Regions from separate parts of the Pseudoalteromonas apostichopi genome, predicted to be linked through region 1. Evidence: predicted binding sites of a transcription regulator. Region 1 holds the regulator's gene; the other holds the start of a gene.

What was found. The regulator FliA, encoded in region 1, starts transcription of late flagellar genes. The targets are predictions, from matches to a motif close to CTAAAGNTNNNNNNNNNNNNGCCGATA.
Region 2: the regulator FliA is predicted to act here: its motif matches at 2,240-2,266, upstream of QUE86_RS09135 (DUF5610 domain-containing protein).

What each region holds. Positions count from the first base shown of each region.
Region 1 is NZ_AP028065.1:2,752,089-2,762,651, reverse strand. It holds gene QUE86_RS12510 (chemotaxis protein CheW) at 1-479, opposite strand, end outside; gene QUE86_RS12505 (chemotaxis protein CheW) at 501-1,259, opposite strand; gene QUE86_RS12500 (ParA family protein) at 1,262-2,032, opposite strand; gene QUE86_RS12495 (flagellar motor protein MotB) at 2,044-3,003, opposite strand; gene QUE86_RS12490 (flagellar motor protein) at 3,010-3,774, opposite strand; gene QUE86_RS12485 (protein-glutamate methylesterase/protein-glutamine glutaminase) at 3,767-4,930, opposite strand; gene QUE86_RS12480 (chemotaxis protein CheA) at 4,993-7,296, opposite strand; gene QUE86_RS12475 (protein phosphatase CheZ) at 7,312-8,079, opposite strand; gene cheY (chemotaxis response regulator CheY) at 8,097-8,480, opposite strand; gene QUE86_RS12465 (RNA polymerase sigma factor FliA) at 8,521-9,231, opposite strand; gene QUE86_RS12460 (MinD/ParA family ATP-binding protein) at 9,258-10,118, opposite strand; gene flhF (flagellar biosynthesis GTPase FlhF) at 10,111-10,563, opposite strand, start outside.
Region 2 is NZ_AP028065.1:2,023,472-2,034,034, reverse strand. It holds gene QUE86_RS09145 (RNA recognition motif domain-containing protein) at 1-271, shown strand, start outside; gene murI (glutamate racemase) at 234-1,028, opposite strand; gene QUE86_RS09135 (DUF5610 domain-containing protein) at 1,095-2,210, opposite strand; gene trmA (tRNA (uridine(54)-C5)-methyltransferase TrmA) at 2,375-3,472, shown strand; gene QUE86_RS09125 (2-thiouracil desulfurase family protein) at 3,475-3,927, opposite strand; gene QUE86_RS09120 (thiol:disulfide interchange protein DsbA/DsbL) at 3,986-4,624, opposite strand; gene QUE86_RS09115 (thiol:disulfide interchange protein DsbA/DsbL) at 4,643-5,266, opposite strand; gene QUE86_RS09110 (serine/threonine protein kinase) at 5,298-6,272, opposite strand; gene ccoG (cytochrome c oxidase accessory protein CcoG) at 6,338-7,768, opposite strand; gene QUE86_RS09100 (hypothetical protein) at 8,046-8,405, shown strand; gene QUE86_RS09095 (hypothetical protein) at 8,405-8,608, shown strand; gene QUE86_RS09090 (YecA/YgfB family protein) at 8,605-9,219, opposite strand; gene QUE86_RS09085 (type II secretion system protein N) at 9,239-9,997, opposite strand; gene QUE86_RS09080 (type II secretion system protein M) at 10,001-10,474, opposite strand; gene gspL (type II secretion system protein GspL) at 10,471-10,563, opposite strand, start outside.

The sequences.
Region 1 (10,563 bases):
TCCCACTCATCGTCATTTAATAATTTATTAAGATCAACCAAGATCAATAACTCACCATCACGGTTTGATACGCCTTGGATAAACTTAGCACTCTCTTCAGTGCCAATATTTGGCGCACTATCAATTTCAGAGCTACGCAGGTAAACCACTTCAGCAACACTGTCGACTAAAATACCGATCACTTGCTTTTCTGCTTCGATGATGACGATACGTGAATTATCAGTTACCTCTGCGCCCATCAGACCAAAACGCGCACGAGTATCAATAACAGTAACAACATTACCGCGTAAGTTGATGATACCTAACACATAAGAAGGCGCACCTGGCACAGGAGCAATTTCTGTATAGCGAAGTACTTCTTGTACTTGCATTACATTAATGCCGTACGTTTCTTCTTCAAGTTTAAAGGTTACCCACTGTAACACTTCATCGTTGCTATCAGCGTTTTTATTTGCTGACAGTAGTCTTTCTTCACTCATGCTATTACTCCGTAAAAATAGTTACTGCTCACGGCTGTCTAAGCCCTGCTCTAGCAATTGATTTAAATTTTCAACGTCAATCAAGGCGCACATTTTCTCTTTGATGACACCTGCAAGCCAAGGCCGCTTACCTGATTTCGCTCGCCATTTTACATCTTCTTTACGAAGCGTAATATTATTTACGAGCTTTTCAGCCAATAATCCCCATTGACTGTCGCCTAAGGTGATTAAATACTGATAATTTAGTGATTGTTCTAATTTTTCATCATATTTTTCTGGCATTACCCAGCGTGCTGTGTCAACAACATTAAGCTTTTCTTCTCGGTTAAGCATTACACCTTTAAACCATTTAGGCTTGCCAAATAATTGATTAACCTCTCCCAGCTGATGAATTCCCCCTAATGCTTTTAAAGGTACAGCAAGAGTTAAACCCGCCACTTCAAAGAACAACGCCTGAAACTCACCATCAAAATAGTCTTCTTGACGATCAGACGAAGTTTTTGCAACCAGTTCAGCTTTAGGTTCTGCAACTATATCTTTGATATTAGCTTGGTTCTCGGTTTTCTCAAGCTCTTTAGTCGGTTCAGGGGTCGGTAAAGCATATTTTGGGGTAGGCTGAACCTCTGTCAGCTTTTCTTCTGTCTTAGTTTCAGGCTCTTTAACCTGCTCTAGTAACTTTGCAACCGGCTCTAGATTTTCTTCAGTAGGCTCATCTTCACACAACAAAGCGCCCAAATATTGGGTCATCACTTTTTCATTGGCAAATAAATGCTTACTCATCTTTAACCCTGTGCAATTAAGTAATCAAGCAGTGCGCGATATGCAAACACGCCACGTGAGCGTGGGCAAAATTGAATCGGCACCTGTTGTGCTAAACTAGCATCTCGAAATTTTGTATCGACGGGCACCACGCCTGACCATACTTTATCTTTGTAATTATCCTGCAGAGTCTTATAAGCTTCAAGTGATGCTTTAGTACGTTTGTCGTACATTGTTGGAATAATCGTATATTGGTACTGTTTTGCTTGCGATGTTTGCATCAGCTCCATCGTACGCATCATACGGTCAAGACCTTTCAAGGCCAAAAACTCTGTTTGTACTGGTACTAATATCCGTTCGCTCGCGGCAAGTGCATTCACCATTAAAACACCTAAAACAGGTGGGCAATCAATAATTGCATAATCGTAATGGTCACTAATTTTAGCTAGTGCTTTTTTAAGTATCAGACCCATACCATTTTTATTGCCCATGCTTCTATCTAGCGTAGCAATTGCCATTGTCGCCGGTAAAATGTCAAGATTCTCTAGCGTAGATGGGCACAGAGCCTGTAAAACTTCTTCACTGGCCATACTATTGCCGCGTGCAAAGATATCATACACGCTGACTTCAAGCTCTTCAGAGTCAATGCCAAAATAATAAGTTAATGATGCGTGCGGATCAGTGTCAATAAGTAACACTCGTTTTCCTTGTAAAGCAAGAATGCCAGCAAGGCTAACAGCTGTTGTTGTTTTCCCTACCCCACCTTTTTGATTCGCTACGGTCCAAACTTTCACATCACACCTTATTATTGTTCATTGCGCGTGGTAATCCTAATGCCACCGTGCGGTAATTGAATCACTTTAATGCTGTTATCATCACTTGGCAACTCAATTTCTGTCGTCTTTTCCGGTTGATTTTGTGATTCTTGTTCAGTACTTTGCGGCTCTTCGGGGGGTAAACCATACTTCGATAACGCTACGACCACTTTACGGTTCTCCGCGCGACCTTGCTCAGTGTCATTACTAGCGAAAGGTGAATATTCACCATAACCTTCAATTGCCATTCGAGCAGGATTAATACCTAAACTCTCAAGTTCAACAAGTATTGATGTTGCACGGGCTACCGATAACTCCCAGTTAGAGCGAAACATTTCATTACGAATACCTTCGTTATCAGTATAACCACGCACGCGGATATAGTTATCAACAGGCGCTATAATATCTCTAACTAAACCTACAACTTCCTTTGCACGTTGCTGTGCAACAGCACTGCCCGAAGAAAACAACATACCTGAGCTTAGTTCAATAATAAGCCAGTCTTGATGAAGCTCTAAACTTGCTTCACCATCACGAATTTCATCAATGAGTGCAGATTGTAGTTTAGTTAGCAAACTATCAAGGGGCTTGCCTAGATGCTTTTTATCAATATTACTCGTTTCACTTTGCCCATCAAGTAATTCAGGCCCTTGCTCATCCTTTCGGATACTTTCACCGTAAAGGATGTCTTTTTCTGGACTGACTCTGTCTGTTAAAATTCCGGTGCCGTTCACTCCGGTTCCAACTTGCTGTTGCTCACGAGCTGATTTCTCGAAAACCTGCTCAAGCGAATCGGAGAGAATTTGAAAGTCTTCATTTTTATTAATTGCTATGGCATACATGACCACAAAAAAAGCAAACATGATAGTCATGTAATCGGCATAAGAAACAAGCCAACGCTCGGTATGTTGGTTTTTTGACGTGTTATGACGCAGACGACGGCGCATCATAATAAATTACTCTTCAACTAAGCTTGGACGCTCAACACGGTACGCCTCAAGTTTTAGTTCTATATTCAGTGGGCTTTCACCTTGCGAGATAGCAATAATGCCTTCAGCAAGTAATTCATGATACAGCATCTTTTGTTCAATTTGCTGCTTTAACTTATTGGCCATAGGTAAGAATAATAAATTAGCTAAACCTACACCGTAGATGGTAGCGATAAAAGCGGTGGCGACACCCGCACCCAATTTTTCAGGATCTGTTATAAATTGCATTGCCTGAATCAAACCAAGTACCGCACCTAAAATACCAATTGTTGGACTATAACCCCCCATCGCTTCATAAACTCGGCTAACCTCTAACAAGCGCTCTCGTTCAAGCATTAAGTCAATTTCAAGGGTATCTCTAAGCTTTTGCTCATCGATACCATCAACGAGTAGACTCAACCCTTTTGCCGCGTATGGGTCTGTATGAGTAAGTGCCTCAGATTCAAGCGCTAAGTAACCTTCTTGGCGTGCTTTGTGCGACCAGCGCTTTACTTGTTCGATAGCTGCATCAATATCATGATATGGCGGAAAGAACACCCAATGACTAATTTTGAGTGTTTTTGCAAAAACACTACCAGGGGTCTGGAGCATAACAGCCCCAAGCGTACCGCCAAGAACAATAATCAGCGCAGGTCCATTGAACAAAGCTGTGACAACGCCGCCTTCTAATGCATAACCAAATGCAATAGCACTAATTGCGATAATTAAGCCGAGAAAAGACAGCTTATCCACAGCCAGTCTCACGCGTTAGGCGGGCTGCAACATCTGTGAGCGCTAAGCTTTCACTAGCCAAACCAGCATTCGCAACGGCTTGTGGCATACCATACACTACACTGGTTTTTTCATCTTGCGCCCAAATGGTTGCACCGACTTGCTTAAGCATACGCGCTCCATCACGACCATCAGCACCCATACCCGTTAACACCACGGCTAGAACATCACCGCCATAGGTTTTTGCTGCACTCGCAAAGGTGACATCAACACTTGGCTTATAAGTAATACGTGGGCTATCATCTTCAAACACACGTAATGTACGAGAGCCGCTGCGCCCTTCAATCAACATTTGTTGACCACCTGGCGCTAAATAGGCTGTACCTGGCATTAAGCGGTCACCATTTTGCGCTTCTTTCACATTGATTCTGCATAAACCATTGAGGCGTGCTGCAAAAGCAGGAGTAAACGCAGCTGGCATATGTTGAATAAGCAAAATAGGATGCGGAAAGTTAGCAGGCAGCTGAGTTAAAATGGTCTGTAGCGCAACCGGCCCACCAGTTGATGTACCAATAGCAACCAACTGATATTGCTTGCCCGAAGCTCGAATTTTACTTGTACTCGATAACGATTCCGCAGGCGAACTAGCAGGAGCTGAACGGCTAAAGCTGCGATCAGGCTGAACAATACCGCTGCTAGTACTTGTAGCGCTACTGCCCCTTGGTGCAGGAGCCAGAGTTGGTCTCGAAATAGGTGCCGGACGCGAAAAACGAGAGAGGCGACGACGACCAATTTCTTTTACTTTATTTTGTAAAAGCGCGATTGCATCTTCATTATTACGTGCAATGTCTTCGAATTTTTTCGGTAAAAAATCTAAAGCACCAGCATCAAGTGCATCGAGGGTTGCTGTTGCACCATCACGGGTGAGTGATGAGAACATTAAAATAGGAGTCGGTGTTGCTGCCATTATTTCTTTCACAGCACTAATGCCATCAAGAACTGGCATCTCAACATCCATAGTAATTACATCAGGTCTTAATTCACGGGTTTTATCTACCGCCTCACGACCATTAACGGCAAAACCAATTACCTGAATATTGCTGTCTTGCTCTAAAATTTCGCTTACTCTGCGGCGAAAAAAGCTTGAATCATCAACAACTAATACTTTGACTGCCATTGGCACTCTCTTGTTTTATATCATTTAAAGTGCAGCTAAACACTGCACTTTATTATTTATTATTAGCCAACGTAATGCTTAAGCATACTAGGTACATCGAGGATCAATGCAATCCCACCATCAGAAGTAATTGTCGCACCTGCCATTCCTGGCGTGCCTTGTAATAAGGCATCTAAAGGTTTGATAACCACCTCTTCTTGACCAATTAATGAGTCAACAACAAAGCCCACTTGTTTAGTACCTATTTGTACAATCACCACGTGACCTTCTGCTTTACGCTCTTGGCGGTTGGCACCTTTTACTAACCAATGTTGTAAATAGAAAAGCGGAATCGCTTTTTGACGAACTATTATTGTCAGTTGGCCATCAACTACGTTAGTTTTAGTTAAATCAAGGTGGAAAATTTCGCTTACGCCAGCAAGCGGTAGAGCAAAGGTTTGCTCACCTACAACAACCATTAGAGTTGGTAAGATAGCAAGCGTTAATGGCACCTTAATTTCTAGTGCAGTACCTACGCCCAATTCCGACTGGATGTTAACCGAACCATTTAACTGGGTTATTTTAGTTTTAACCACATCCATGCCGACACCGCGCCCTGAAATATCAGAGATCTCTTCTTTCGTTGAGAAACCAGGAGCAAATATTAGGTTGTATGCTTCTGTATCCGACAAACGGCTTGCTTGATCATGATCAATTACACCCTTGCTGATTGCGATTTTTTTCAGCTTATCAGCATCCATACCAGCACCATCATCACGAATGGTAAGCAGAATATGATCACCTTCTTGTGATGCTGAGAGCGTGACTGTACCTGTACGCGGTTTACCTGCAGCTTCACGCACATCTGGCATTTCAATACCATGGTCTACAGAGTTACGCACTAAGTGCACCAATGGATCAGCAAGTGCTTCAACAAGGTTTTTATCTAAATCGGTTTCTTCACCTACTAGCTGCAGATTAATGTCTTTTTTCAAGCTACGAGCTAAGTCACGAACTACGCGTGGGAAACGACCAAATACTTTCTTAATTGGCTGCATCCGGGTTTTCATTACCGCACCTTGTAAGTCTGCGGTTACCACGTCTAGGTTCGAGATGGCTTTACCCATTGACTCACTGTTGCTGTTATTCGCAAGACTTACCAAGCGGTTACGAACCAATACAAGCTCACCAACCATGTTCATGATTTCGTCAAGACGTTTGGTATCAACACGAACCGTTGTTTCTGCCTGTGGAGGCGGAGCCTTTTTCGGTGCCGCTGAAGCTGCTGGCGCTTTTGCAGGAGCTGGAGCAGGTTTACTAGCTGCAGCTGCAGGTTTCGGTGCAGGTGCAGGTGCAGGTGCCGGTTTAGAGGCTGCAGGCTGAGCAGGTTTTGTAGGTTCAGCTTTTGGTGGCTCTGGTGCTTTTTCCGCGGTTGAACTTTCCAATGATTGAGGAGCTGTGCCTTTGCCATGTAACTCGTCAAGAAGTGCCTCAAACTCATCATCACTAATTTCATCGTCTGAATCGCTGCTTGCTGCCTCTGCAGTAGGGGTGGCAGAGGCTGGCTCAATAGAACTTGTAGCTTCAGGCTTGGCAGTATTATCTTGTTTTACTTCCCCAAAATTACCAACACCGTGCAATTCATCTAATAAACTATCAAATTCATCATCGGTAATATCATCACTGTCACTGCTATTTGACTCAGGAGCAGATGCTGCTGGTCCTTGGCCTTTTCCATGCAGCTCATCTAACAGGCTTTCGAATTCATCTTCAGTGATTTCGTCAATATTTTGAGACTCAGCGCTGCTATCAGCAAGACCGCCGCCATCAAATAACATATCGAACGCAAATGGGTCATTTTCATCGATGTTGTCTGTTGCTGTATCTGCTGTGACTTCAGGCGTATCAACAACAACCTCTTCAACTGCTGGTTCTTCAGGTGCAACTGCAACGTCCTCTGCTACAGATAAATCTTCACCTGCAAGCTCTTCTGCAGTAGGCGGCTGACTTAATTTATGAAGGACTTCTAATAGGGCTGGATCTGCAGGCTCTGGTTGTTCGCGATTTTGAATCGTGGCGAACATTTCATTAATAGTATCAAGAGCTTGTAATATTACGTCCATTAGCTCAGGCGTAACAGTGCGTACACCTTGGCGTAATAAATCGAAAACATTCTCTGCGCCATGACAAGCATCAACAAGTTCAGTCATACTTAAGAAACCTGCACCACCTTTAACAGTGTGGAAGCCCCTAAAAATGGCGTTTAATAGATCTTTGTCTTCTGGGTTGTTTTCAAGCTCAACTAATTGCTCCGACAATAGCTCTAAGATTTCTCCTGCTTCAACAAGGAAATCCTGTAATATATCTTCATCGACTTCAAAGCTCATGCAGCTACTCTCCTCTTAGAAGCCCAGACTTGATAATAGATCATCGACTTCATCTTGTCCTGAAACAACATCATCGCGAGACTCTTTATCAATAATCGGCCCTTCAGGACCTGCTAGTGTGTCACTTGGTGCAGGTGCTTTTTCTATGGCCTGTTTTTCTTGTTGTTGATGACCATCTTCTTGACTGCCAAACACAGTTAAGAGATTAATTAAACTGTCTTCTACTTCTCGCACTAGTTCAATGACACGACGAATAACTTGTCCAGTTAAATCTTGATAATCCTGCGCCATCAGCACATTCGTCATCAAGCCTTGAAGCTCATCGGTTTTTGTGTGCGAGTTATTCATGAACTTATCTAGGCTATGACATAACGATTTAAATTCACCGAGTTCAATTTCTCGGTTCATTAAACGATCCCAAGTAGGCTTAATTGCAGCAATTTCATCAGCAAGTTGTTGCGCTATCGGTAAACTTGCTTCAACTGCATCCATAGTTTTATTGGCGGCACTTTCTGTCATTTCCATAACATAATTTAAGCGCTGCTTAGCATCTGGGATAGCGTCGGTAGTTAAATCAGCGAGACGAGTATCTAGGTCAAAGTTTTTTAACGCTTCATGAAGTTGACGCGTCAATTTACCGACTTCAGCAAACAACTCTGATTGCTCTTTTGACGCAGCATCAAGAATGAGCTTATCAGCTTTTTCTTGTTCACCATTTTCAAGATACTCAACAAGTTGACGAGCTTGCTCTAAACTTATTTGAGGCGCAGCAAGTGCTGACATAAGCCTCTCCCCTTAGATTAACCTAAACGTTCAAACACTTTTTCCAATTTGGTTTTAAGTGTCGCAGCAGTGAATGGTTTAACGATATAGCCATTAACACCTGCTTGAGCAGCAGCAACAATTTGTTCTTTTTTCGCTTCAGCTGTCACCATTAACACAGGAATATGCTTAAGGCTATCATCAGCACGAATTGCGCGTAACAAATCAATACCTTGCATACCAGGCATGTTCCAATCTGTTACAACAAAATCAAATTCTTGATTTTGTAGCATTGGCAATGCTGTTGAACCGTCGTCAGCTTCCTGCACATTGGTAAAACCTAAATCCCTTAATAGATTTTTAATGATACGTCTCATTGTAGAAAAATCATCAACAACAAGAATTTTCATGTTTTTATCCAAAACATCCTCCGGTGAGGTTTGAACCTTTATTTACTTACTACTAATTAATCCAGTCATTGATTTTTGCTTTGAGCTTAATCATCGCCTGACCATGTATTTGACTCACACGCGACTCGCTAACATCGAGTATGTGTCCTATTTCTTTTAAGTTCATTTCGTCGTTGTAGTACAAAGACAAAACGAGAGCATCTCTTTCTGGTAACGATTGGATAGCCGTTAATAGAGACTGGTTAAACCGCTCATTTTTAACGTTATTAAACGGTTTGTCTAGTCCTAAATCCTGACCTACTGGTGTGATGACATCTTCATCCACGCCTAAGTCTTCAATGCCTAATACTTTACTAGAATTTACATCATGTAGAATATGATGGTACTCATCCAGTGTAATATCAAGTTTTTCAGCTACTTCAGTGTCTTTTGGTTCACGATTTAACGTGCTCTCTAATTCGGCAATGGTTTCTGCCACTAGGCGGGCATTTCGGTGAACTGAACGTGGAGCCCAGTCACCTCGGCGAATTTCATCCAGCATAGCACCACGAATACGAATACCTGCGAAGGTTTCAAAACTAGCACCTTTGCTAGCATCAAAGTTTTTTGACGCTTCAATCAGGCCTATCATGCCTGATTGAATTAAATCATCGAGTTGCACACTGGCAGGTAAACGAGCAATTAGATGGCACGCCACTTTTTTCACTAAAGAGGCATGTTTTTCAACAATCGCATTTAAATTTTGTGCTGATTGATATCCCATCGCTTTATTCACCGATGTTGTCATAGTTAGCCGTTTACTAGTTTTTCAATAAAAAATTCTAAATGGCCAGACGGTTGATTAGGGATCGGCCATTTAACTGCTTTTGTTGCTAATGTTTTAAACGCCACCGCTGCTGGTGAATTCGGGAATAATTCAACGATTACTTTTTGACGGCGCGTAGACTTACGCATGTTCTCGTCATAAGGAATGGTTGCTACTAACTCCATCGAAACATCTAAAAAACGATCCGTTACTTTTGAAAGTTTAGCAAATAATTCTTGCCCTTCACGCAAACTGCGCACCATATTGGCAACAATTTTAAATTTATATACGCCATGCTCACGGCTAAGTACTTTTATAAGTGCGTAAGCATCAGTAATTGAGGTGGGTTCATCACATACAACTACAACAACGTCTTGGGCTGCACGAGAAAAGCTTAATACCATGTCTGAAATACCTGCGGCGGTATCAACAATTAAAATATCAAACTCAGTGTTTAACTCGCTAAATGCACGTATAAGACCTGCATGCTCAGATGGCGATAATTCAACCATACTTTGAGAACCAGACGTTGCTGGTACAATTTTGATTCCTGCAGGGCCTTCGACGAGAATTTCATCAAGCTCACACTCGCCCGACAAAACATGAGATAAGTTACGTTCAACACGAAGGCCAAGCATCACGTCACAGTTTGCCAAACCTAAATCGGCATCTAATACTAATACACGATTTCCTTGCTGGCCTAATGCGATTGCGGTGTTGAGTGAGACGTTGGTTTTACCCACTCCACCTTTACCGCCAGTAACAGCGATAACTTTAACGCCACTATTATTATTTTGATTCATTTTGCGCAGGCCGCTTGCTTGATCTAATACTGTGTTAATCATACATCCCTACTGTGTTCGACGCTACTGCTTGACGTCTTGAATGTTGTGCTTTTGCTCGTTTTAAATACAATTGTTCAGCTTTTTTCACTAGTTTTTCAGCATTCGCTACGCGAATATCCTCAGGAACGCGCTGACCGTTAGTAAGATACCCTATTGGCAGACGATTTTGAATCGCTATGCTAATAATCTCACCTAAACTTAAAGATTCATCCAATTTAGTGAAGATACAGCCACTTAGGTGAACCTTTTTAAAGTGTCTTACGGTTTCTTGCAACACATTTATCTGCGCTGTAGCACTTAATACTAAATAACTACGAATATCAACACGCTGATTACGCATTAAGGTGTTTAATTGTTCAGTTAAGCGTAAATCTCGTTGGCTCATACCCGCAGTGTCTATTAATACTAGACGCTTATTACGTAAATGGTATAACACTTCAGCTAA
Region 2 (10,563 bases), 730 kb from region 1:
CAACCTACCTTATCGTGCTAATGAAGGTGTTGTTCGTGCTTTATTTGAAGAACAAGGCAAAGTTTTCAACGTACGCTTACTAAAAGATAAAAACACAGGTAAACGTCGTGGCTTTGGATTTGTGGAAATGGCTGAAGCAGATGCTGAAAACGCAATCAATCAATTAAATGATAGCGAATTCCAACAGCGTACTTTAAAAGTACGTGAAGCAAAACAAAAACAAGAGAACGAGACTAATAGCTTCCGTGAGGGATCTGATCAGTCAGCGTAATCAGCTCAACGTTTAATTGCGAGTGACAAATAGGAGCCGTTGCATAAAAGTGCAGCGGCTTTTTTTTATCTCCGGTTACTGTGTATCCCCGAAGTTCAATTAAACTTTTAACGCGATTAGCAATCGCTTTGCCTGAATCTATAAGTAAGATCCGTTGTTTATAATAGTCATTAATCGCATTTGCTAATAATGGAAAGTGTGTACAGCCAAGTACCAATACATCTATATCTTCTGCGATAGCTAGACCACACAATTCTTTTTCAAGTTTTTCTTTATTGAGTGTCTGCGTATGAAACAGTGTTTCTGCTATTTCCACCAGCTCAGTTGAACCATATAAACTGACTTGAGTGCCTTGGCTATAAGTACTAATTAAGTTTGCAGTATAGTGGCTCTTGGTCGTCGATGGCGTTGCCAACAAACCAATATGTTTGCTATTGCTTAAAGCGCTTGCTGGCTTTATCGCAGGCACAACACCAACTACTTCTATATTTGTATACGGGCGAATAGTTTCTAATGCAGATGTAGAGGCGGTGTTACACGCAATTACTAGGATATCTACGTGTAATTTTTCTATTTCGATAAACTGTAGTAGCGCAAAAAGGCGGGTTATGATCGTTTGCTGGCTTTGCGCGCCATATGGCAATAAAGCATTATCCATAAAATAGCTATAATCAGCATCTGGGATCAGTGCTTGGATCTGTTCAAGTACGGTTGTCCCACCTATACCAGAATCAAACACCATTATATGAACTGACAAACTGCTTACCTCGGATTATCAAAGGCCAGCAGTTTGCCATGCAGCTATATAAAAATAAAGAAAGGGTTAAGCTTCTTCAGTTGCCGAACGTAGTTTATTCATTTGTTCAAACATTGCTTTGGTATAATCCACCAGCTTGCTTACTTCTTCTTTATCTTGGTTTAACCATTGTAAGATACCAGCAAGTTCATTTTGCAAACCTAACTCACCCGCTTTATTGAACGCTTGTTTCAAATCGTCATTAAATGGCGCTATTTTATCAGCGACTTCTTTTTCAGGGGATGGTTTATATTCTTCATACCCTTTTATAGCAGCAACTGTTTTTGTTTGTTTCAGATCCATGGTAAAGCCAACGAGTTGCTCGTTACCTAAGTTCAACTCTTTAGCTTGTTCAAAGGCGTCTTCTAATGAACCAGAGAAGAATGTTTCGCTAACACTCTGCAAGTCTTCCATCAATTCATTGATAGCTTGCTGCTCTTGCTCATTTAAATCACCATTGACTGTCATCGAGAATGATAAGTCACGTGATTGAGAAGATTCACTGACAAACGCTTCGTTATCGCCATTTTTGCTATAGCCGCTTGCTGACTCACTTTCGTATGCATCAGCAAAGCTAATACTCACTTCATCACCTTCAGCAGTAGTGAAAGTGTATTCTGCATTATTACTTAAACTAACGTATTGGGCCTGGCTTACTGAAACCGAATTTGGTTTAGGATTGAACAAGTCTTCTTCTAATTCATCAATACCTTTATAGATGCCTTCTTTAGACTTTTCGATACCCTCTTCGATGTCATCATTAAGAATACCTGACCCTTTTAGCTCATCATAAGCATCGTCGATGCCCATTTGTACACCTTTTCGTGCATCACCAAGCATACCTTTGAGCTTTTCATCATCAGCACCATCTGCTTTTGCTTTGCGAAGCGCACCGCCAACAAAGTCGAGAACGTTTTTAACGATCTCTTCAAAGTCGAACAGTGGTTTATCTTTTTTCTCTTCGGCTTTAGGTAAACCTAGTGCCTCAGCAAGTTTATCATCAAGAACTTTAGCAGCCAGCTCTCGGCCTCGTTGCTGGTAACTATCTTGACGATTTTGAATAGTAGGCTGCTGCAATGCCTGTTTGCCATTGTATTTATTCACATTTGTATTAGGCATATAGCCTAGGTTGCCAATTTTCATGATCCGACTCCATGTTATGGTTAACTCATTATCGGCCAAAAACCACAGAACTTAAGTTTTTTGTATAAAAAAACGACACTAAAATAAATAACAAAACTAGACAAATCCTCAGCGCTCCCTACAATAGCGCCGTTATAAAGCTAAGAGATAAAAGGTAATCAGCCATGGCGGTTATAAAAATTGATACAACTCAATATGATGCACAATTGAGTGAGAAAGAGCAGCGCATCACCTCACAGTTTAGACGTTTTGGGGTCGAAAAATTAGAAGTGTTTGGCTCTGACCCTATTCATTACCGCCAACGTGCAGAGTTTCGTGTCTGGCATGAAGGTGAAGACCTTTTTCACATCATGTTTGATCAACAAACTAAAGAAAAGATCCGTGTTGACGAGTTTGACCCTGCAGCGCCTTTAGTGGGTGAAGTCATGCAAGCCATGATTGAAAACTTAAAAGACAATGAAGTTCTGCGTCGCAAGCTGTTTCAAATCGATTATCTTTCAAGCTTAAGTGGCGAGATTCTAGTTAGTTTGTTATACCACAAACAATTAGATGAGCAGTGGCTACAAGCTATTAAAGAGCTTAAAGCAAAACTTAGCACACAGTTTAAAATTGATTTTATTGGCCGTGCTCGCAAGCAAAAAGAAGTGATTGGTAATGATTTCGTTATTGAGCGTTTAAACGTAAACGGTAAAGAGCTTATCTATCAACAAGTCGAAAATAGCTTTACGCAACCTAATGCGAAAGTGAACATCAAGATGCTAGAGTGGGCACAAGCGCTTTGCCAACCACTTAGCAATGACTTACTGGAGTTATATTGCGGGAATGGTAATTTCTCCATTGCTCTTGCAGATTCATTCGACCGCGTATTAGCGACTGAGATTTCAAAATCATCGGTTTACTCTGCACAATACAATATCGCGCAGAACAAGGTTGAAAACTTAGATATCATTCGTATGTCGAGTGAAGAGTTCACTCAAGCAATGAAAGGCGAGCGCACTTTCTCTCGTTTGGATGGCATTGATCTGAAAAGCTATAACTGCCAAACAATCTTGGTGGACCCACCACGTGCTGGCATGGACACACTGACTTGTGACCTAGTTGCGAACTACGACAATATTATTTATATCTCGTGTAATCCAGATACCCTAGAGCGTGACCTTGACCACTTATGCAAAACCCATGCAGTAAAGCGTTTTGCTATTTTCGATCAATTCCCTTACACCCACCACATTGAATCAGGTGTGTTTTTACAGCGTAAATAAAATTAGTCTGCCAGCGCTTTAAATAGTGCTGGCAACTGCTGCTCACTAAACACTTCTATATTGTTGTCAGTTAACAGCTTTGCAGTTAACCCCATCCCTGAAATTTTCCTTCCAGAATGACTACCATCGTAAATCGTATTGCGACCACATGACGGGCTTGACTCTTTTAACAAGGCATAACGAATACCTTGCTTTTGGCAAAGTTTAAGAGCTTGTTCTGCACCATAAGCAAATTGCACTGTGACATCTTGCGCATCTTTGGTGAGTACTCTTCCCAATTTAATTTCTGCTGGCGGCCTTGGTGTAGGTAAGCCACCAGCTACTTCAGGGCAGAATGCAATAAGCCTTCCCTGCTGTTTTAGAGTTTCTAAGCCAGGATGAAGTAAGTTTTGCGATTGCCCGTCATAACGAACAGGGTTTCCTAACAAACAGCTTGAAACTAGTATTTTTTGCATTTGCTTTACCAATAAAAAAAGCTCCGCGTGCGGAGCTTTAATTTTAATTAAACTAAACTTATTTATCAGCTAGGTAATTAATTAAGTCTGCCATGCTCTTTGCATCGCTAATACCTGAATCCGCACCTATAATCACGCGATATTTACCATTAACAATAAAAGTTGGAACGCCTTTTAAAGCACCTTTTTGTTGGTAGTATTCTTGGTCGCGTTTCATTTTAGACGCCATAGTACGTACAGAGAAGCTGTTGTAGTACTTATCAAAATCTTCAGCCGATACACCTTGTGAAACGAAGATGTCTTTCATGTCTGCTAGTTCGTTAATACGTGCACGCTTACCGTGAATATGATTAAACACAGCGGCTACTAAAGCGTCTTTCTGTGGTAACACATTAGCCGTCGCATAACCTTGCGCTAAGATGGTTTGAATCTCTGGGTCACGAGGACCTGAAAAATCAACATGACTCTTTTTGAACTTTACGCCCTCTTTAAGAAGTGTTTTAAGCTCTTTCACTACTGGCTCGAAGTTATTACAGTGTGGGCAGTAGAATGAGAAGAACTCTTTTACTTCAGGCTTTTTAGAAGCGCGTGCATCAATCGTTTCATAATGCTTACCTTCTTCATATTGAGCAGCTGAGGCATTTGCCGCTAAACCTAGCGTGGCAGCCATTAATACAGCTTTTACTAACTTGATCATTACTTCTTTACTCCAAAATTATTGTTTTAATAAGAATTCGACTAACTCATCAAGCATCTGCTGGCTTTTGATGGTATTTAAATTGATTTTATATTTATCATTTACGATAAAAGTAGGCACACCTGTTAACGCACCCATGTCAGAATATTTTTGCTGTTTATCTTGCATCGCTTTTTCAGCACTAATCACTGGCATGCTTGCAATTTCAGCATCAAACACATCGTTGCTGATACCATTGGTCGCAAGTAATGCTTTAACGTCTTTCATGTCTTTAAGTAAAGCGCGTTGTCTGTGGATGCTATTAAAAATTTGGTCAGCAACTTGCTCTGCTTTGCCATGCTGCTTAGCAATTAAGTAGGCATAGCTTAAATTACTTTGTGTTTGCTTAGATACACCACCTAAAAAGTTAACATGGCTTTTTACAAACTCGGTACCTTCAGGAAGACTTGCAGTTAATGCTTTTGCTACAGGCTCAAACTGAAAACAGTGTGGGCAATAAAACGAAAAGAACTCGGTTACTTGAGGTGTTGCACTTTTCTCAACTTTTAAAACTTCATATTGATTACCTGCTTCAAAATCAGCAGCAAGGGCTGCAAAAGGTAAACATAAAATGAGTAGACTTAACTTTAATTTTTTAAACATTATTTTCTCGTCTTTATTAGCTTTTAAAAATTTATGGTAATAATTTTAATGGTGCTTCCTGTAGCGCTGCAAGCTGTTCTTTTAACGCTAGTATTTGCTGTTCCCAGTATTTGTCTTCAGCAAACCATGAAAAGTTCCGTGGGAATGCTGGATCATCCCATCTTTTTGCCAACCACCCCATGTAATGCACCATTCTCATCGCTCTGAGTGGTTCTATCAGTTTTAATTGGCTGTGATCGAAGTCACAAAATTCTTCATAGGCAGCCACTAAAGTGTCTAACTGTAACAGTTGGTTGTTACGATCGCCACTGAGCATCATCCAAAGGTCCTGAATGGCAGGTCCTTGTCGGCTGTCATCCAAATCAACGAACATCAATGCATCACCAGACCACAATATATTACCAGCATGGCAGTCACCGTGCAGGCGGATAGTTTCAACATTTTTATACTGTTGTGTGGTTTCTTTGATTACCAAATCTAAAATTGTATAGAAGGCGTTCTCTAATGTCATTGGCACCAAGTTACTTGCCTGTAACTGAACTTTAGCTGTCTGAAGATATTCTTCGCAACTGATCACAGGCCTATGTTCAAATGGCTTTGCTTTTGCTACCTGGTGCATTCGACCAATTAAACGGCCAAGCACATCGAGTTGATCTAAATTATCAACTTCAAAAATGCGGCCACCCACACTAGGGAATAACGTAAACAAATAGCCATTATGCTCAAACAAGCTTTGCCCTTCGATAATAACAGGCGCAACAACCGGCACTTCGGCCTCAGCAAGTTCAAATGCAAACGCATGCTCTTCTAAGATTTGCGCCTTACTCCAGCGTTCTGGTCGGTAAAACTTAACAACATATCGTTGGCCATCTTCTGCTTTAAATTGATAAACACGGTTCTCGTAGCTATTTAATGCCAGCAGTCCTGATTCAGCATAGACACCGATACTTTCAACTGCATCTAAAATTGAATCGGGTGTAAGGTCAACAAAACTAAATTTACTCATAATGTCTCATCATATAAAAAAAGCGGGAAAATCCCGCTTTTTATTCATTTACTCAGTGTACTTAATTATCGTGCCTTAAAGAAGTTACTCGGCTGTGAAATCTGCACATCAGGCTCACCATCGACAGAAAGTATAAACTCAAACTTTGTCATTGGCTTTTTCAAATCATAAGGGTCAACAACCAATGACAGTGGTACATTGTATGATTCACCAGAAGGCACAGTGAATGTTTGTTTGCCTATGTACTCAAAGTTATCAAGCCCTTCGACACGAATATTAAATGTCTGCTCATGTTGCGCTTTATTGATAACCTTTAATGTATAGGTATTTTCAACTAAACCATTAAAGTCAACACGGTATAACTGATTACGGTCACGAATAATATCTAAGTCCATAGGTTTACGCATTGCAATGTTCGCCACCAGCGCCCCAGTTAGCAGCACTAAGATGACGAGATAGCCAATTAACTTAGGACGAAGTGCATGGGTTTTGTTATCTGGTGTTTCTAAATTACGCTCTGTGGTATAGGAAATAAGTCCGCGAGGGTAATTCATTTTATCCATCACCCCATCACATGCATCGATACACGCACCGCAATTTATACATTCGTATTGTAAACCATTACGAATATCGATCCCCGTCGGGCAAACCTGAACACACAAGTTACAGTCAATACAGTCACCTAAACCAAGTTCTTTTGGATCTTGTTTGCGTGAACGTGGACCACGGCTCTCACCACGCGCTTCATCATAGCTTACTGTGAAGGTATCTTTATCGAACATAGCTGATTGAAAGCGAGAGTATGGGCAAATGTGTAAACACATAATTTCGCGCATCCAACCCGCGTTACCATAGGTGCACACCGCAAATACGGCTAAGCAAATATATGAATATGCTGTTGCATCAAGAGTAAACAGATCAGGTAATAGTTGGCGGATAGGCGTAAAATAACCAACAAAGGTAAATGCGGTATAAAGTGAGAATAACCACCAACTTCCGTGTTTAGCACTTTTTCGCCAAAACTTATCAAAATCCATCGGGCGTTGATCAAGTTTCTTACGCTGATTAGCGCTTCCTTCAAACTTTTCTTCAAACCAAATGAAAATAAAGGTCCAAACGGTTTGTGGACAGGTATAACCGCACCAAACCCGACCATAGAAAGTAGTTACCAAGAAAAGAGCAAAAGCCGCCAACATTAAAATAAAGGCAAGGATTGTCAGGTCTTGTGGCCAAAGCGTTAAGCCAAAAATGTTAAACTTTTGCCCTACCAAATCGAACAATACAGCTTGTTGGCCGTGGAAATTAATCCAAGGTAGTAACATAAACGCAAGCATACCGACAAAACCAATTCGCTGTCTGAGCAATTGATGTAAGCCAGTTACAGCTCGAACATAAATACGGTTGCGTGGATTAAATCTATCATCGAGGGAAGCATTTTCCGGTTTCTGGATTTTCACTTCCGTTGGGATATTTTTAACCTTAATCTGTTTATCCATTAAAATTCCTCAACGCCACTAGGAAATAACATTCAAACATATGTTTATAGCAGATGGTTCTCTAAGCTCTTAGGCAAATCAGAATACATCTCATTACGTTCAAAGATTTCTGAAACTTCAAATCTATAAAGCATTATACTCAATCTATAAAAAATTTCAGGGATTGATCGAAAATACGACATTTTAATTATTTAATCGTATCTGCTTGCTTTTAAAACGACCATTTTATTAAACTTGCACCTATACCGTATTTATTTAGATCAAAGATTATTGTGCTATGAAAAAATTTCTTATTTTAGTGCTTATTATTTTAGCACTTTTCACGATTGATCACCCTTTGATCAAAGAGCCTAGGGAAAGGTTACTAGGAGATGGCGTATCATTACTATCTGATGCTAGTAAAATTAATCGTAGTCCCGCGGCGAATATGGCAAAAAATAATATTAAGTCACAACTCAATTTATCTAATTCAGAGCTTGAGTATATTGAGGACACATTTACAACAGACGATAAGCTGCAAATTTTTCACTTACACTACTGCCGTGAAAAAGACATTAACTTGTATTTTTATGGTGACCGCTTAAACCGAGTATGTAGTATTGTCTCGAATGCGCTTGAGGAAAGGCTAAACAAGTAATGGACTTTTCTGCTTTAAACAAAAAAACCAGCGATTCGTTCGCAAAACAGCGCAATATGTTAAAAAAGCTGGGTAAAGGGCAAACCTTATACTGTGAAGTGTGTAAAGGCGCCCTTACCTTAGACTTAAAAACTGATCAGCCAGGTAAAGGCGTTGTACGCTGTAGCAAAGGTTGCACAGACATCCTATTAGAGCTGGGTTAGTTCCAGCCCTCATCGTTATAAAGTTGGCTATTTACAGCAACAACTTCAATAAGTTCTGCAAAGCCAGCGGCAAACTCATTCATCACTTCATACTGCTGCTGACATAATTGCCCTTCAGATAAACCATGCTCAGTTGCGAGGGCTGCAATTTCACTACTTTCAAGAGTAAAAAAGCCTAAGCTTTGCAGCGCGGTAGCCAACGCTTCTTTAAGTTCATCAGCTAAATGGGGAGCACTTAGTAGCTTATTAACGTAGCCTTGTGCACCATGCATAAAACCTTGGCTCCAATGCTGGCATTCTTGAATATCTAGGTATTGTTGCCCTTGAGAGCTCAGCTGTAGGCTCACAGGTAATGCAAAACCCGTTTCAAATACTTGCTCGCTGATCTGCTGATACAAGGCCATAAATGCAAACAGTACTTGCTCATCCATTTGCCCATCAGAGCCTGGTGCAACCTCTTCTAACCACTGGTGAACATCAAGCGGCTCAGGAGCACAAATCACGGCAAACAAGTAACCTTGGGTTTGCGCCAAAGTAAGCGCATCTGGATGCTGCGCTAAAAACTGACTTAGAAGCTCGCTTTGCTGCTTTGAAAACTCAGGTAATTGCATACTATTCAATTAATCCAATTTAAAAGTTAAGCGGATAACGGCCTTCGTTATCAGGACGACCAAGGAACTTAGCTGCATCATGCACTTCTTTTGGTAAGCTTGCTTCAGGTTTAATATAGCCAGCTACTTTAAAGTCTAGATTCGCTTTTAATACTGCATCAGCTTCAAGTCCTAAACGGTTTTCTGGGTCTACCAGTACTGCTACATCACCCGATTTACAACTTAAACGGCCGCTCAGAGGACCAATACTAAACCAGTTGTTCATTCCTTTGACATCAATGTTAGGGCTCGCGATTTCACCGCTTAAACTCTCACAATAAGGCTGACCTGAGCTGTACTCGTCTAAATCAACTATTACGCGGCCTTGTGCACTAATCGGTAAAGGGAGTTGTAAACGCTCCATGGCACGTTCAACCGTTAAGCGTAAAGTAGTCTTTTTCACAGTGACTGTTTGGTTAAAGAGACCATATGTAAAATCACCATGACCAGATATATCCGCTTTATCACGAGGATTGCCAAAGCGCACCGTACCCACTAATTTACCTGTGAACAGTGACCAGCCTGATAACTGCCAACGCACATTATTTAATTGCTCACCATCAAAACGTACCTGCATAATGCGGCCGTCCCATAGCGTGCCACTGGCTTTACCTAATTGTAATTGCTTTGGTAAATGCGGCTTAGCTAAATCAAGTGCAACGGCAGCGGGTGTTTTTACCAGCGTAAACACCAAAAAACACATCACAAACACTGTGATTAATAAAATAACTCTTTTCATCGTTTACTTCTCTAGTACCAAACGACTTACACGCACAAAGCCTGATTTGTCATCTTTACTTAAATCTAAATTCTCGATTAGTACGCCGTGCGAATTAACCAATTCATCAAGCCATTCAACAAGGTTATTAAACTCAACAGAATCAATTGTTAAACGAAGTGAATTGTCATTCGGCTGCATTTTACTAATGATAATTTGATAACGATTACGGGTGCTATTAACGATTTGGCTTAAACTACGACTGCTCGTACTACGTGCATTACCGCTTGCTTTTAATTTAGCAATACTCTCATCAACCCAAACTAATAGCTCTTGCTGTTTTATAGTGTCTTGCTCAGCCTTTTCGATAGCCGTGTTAAGTGGACGAAAGACTCCCATAACTAGCACAAAAATAACAAACACCACACCTGCAACAATAACAAGTTGCTGTTCTTGTTCTTTTAACGAGCGCCAATAATTGATTATTTGATTTTTCATGCCGCACCTCGTAACTTAATTTCACCAACGACAAAATCACCATCATTATTCAGCGAACCCTGATCAACGGTTAAGCCACGCTGTTCTAA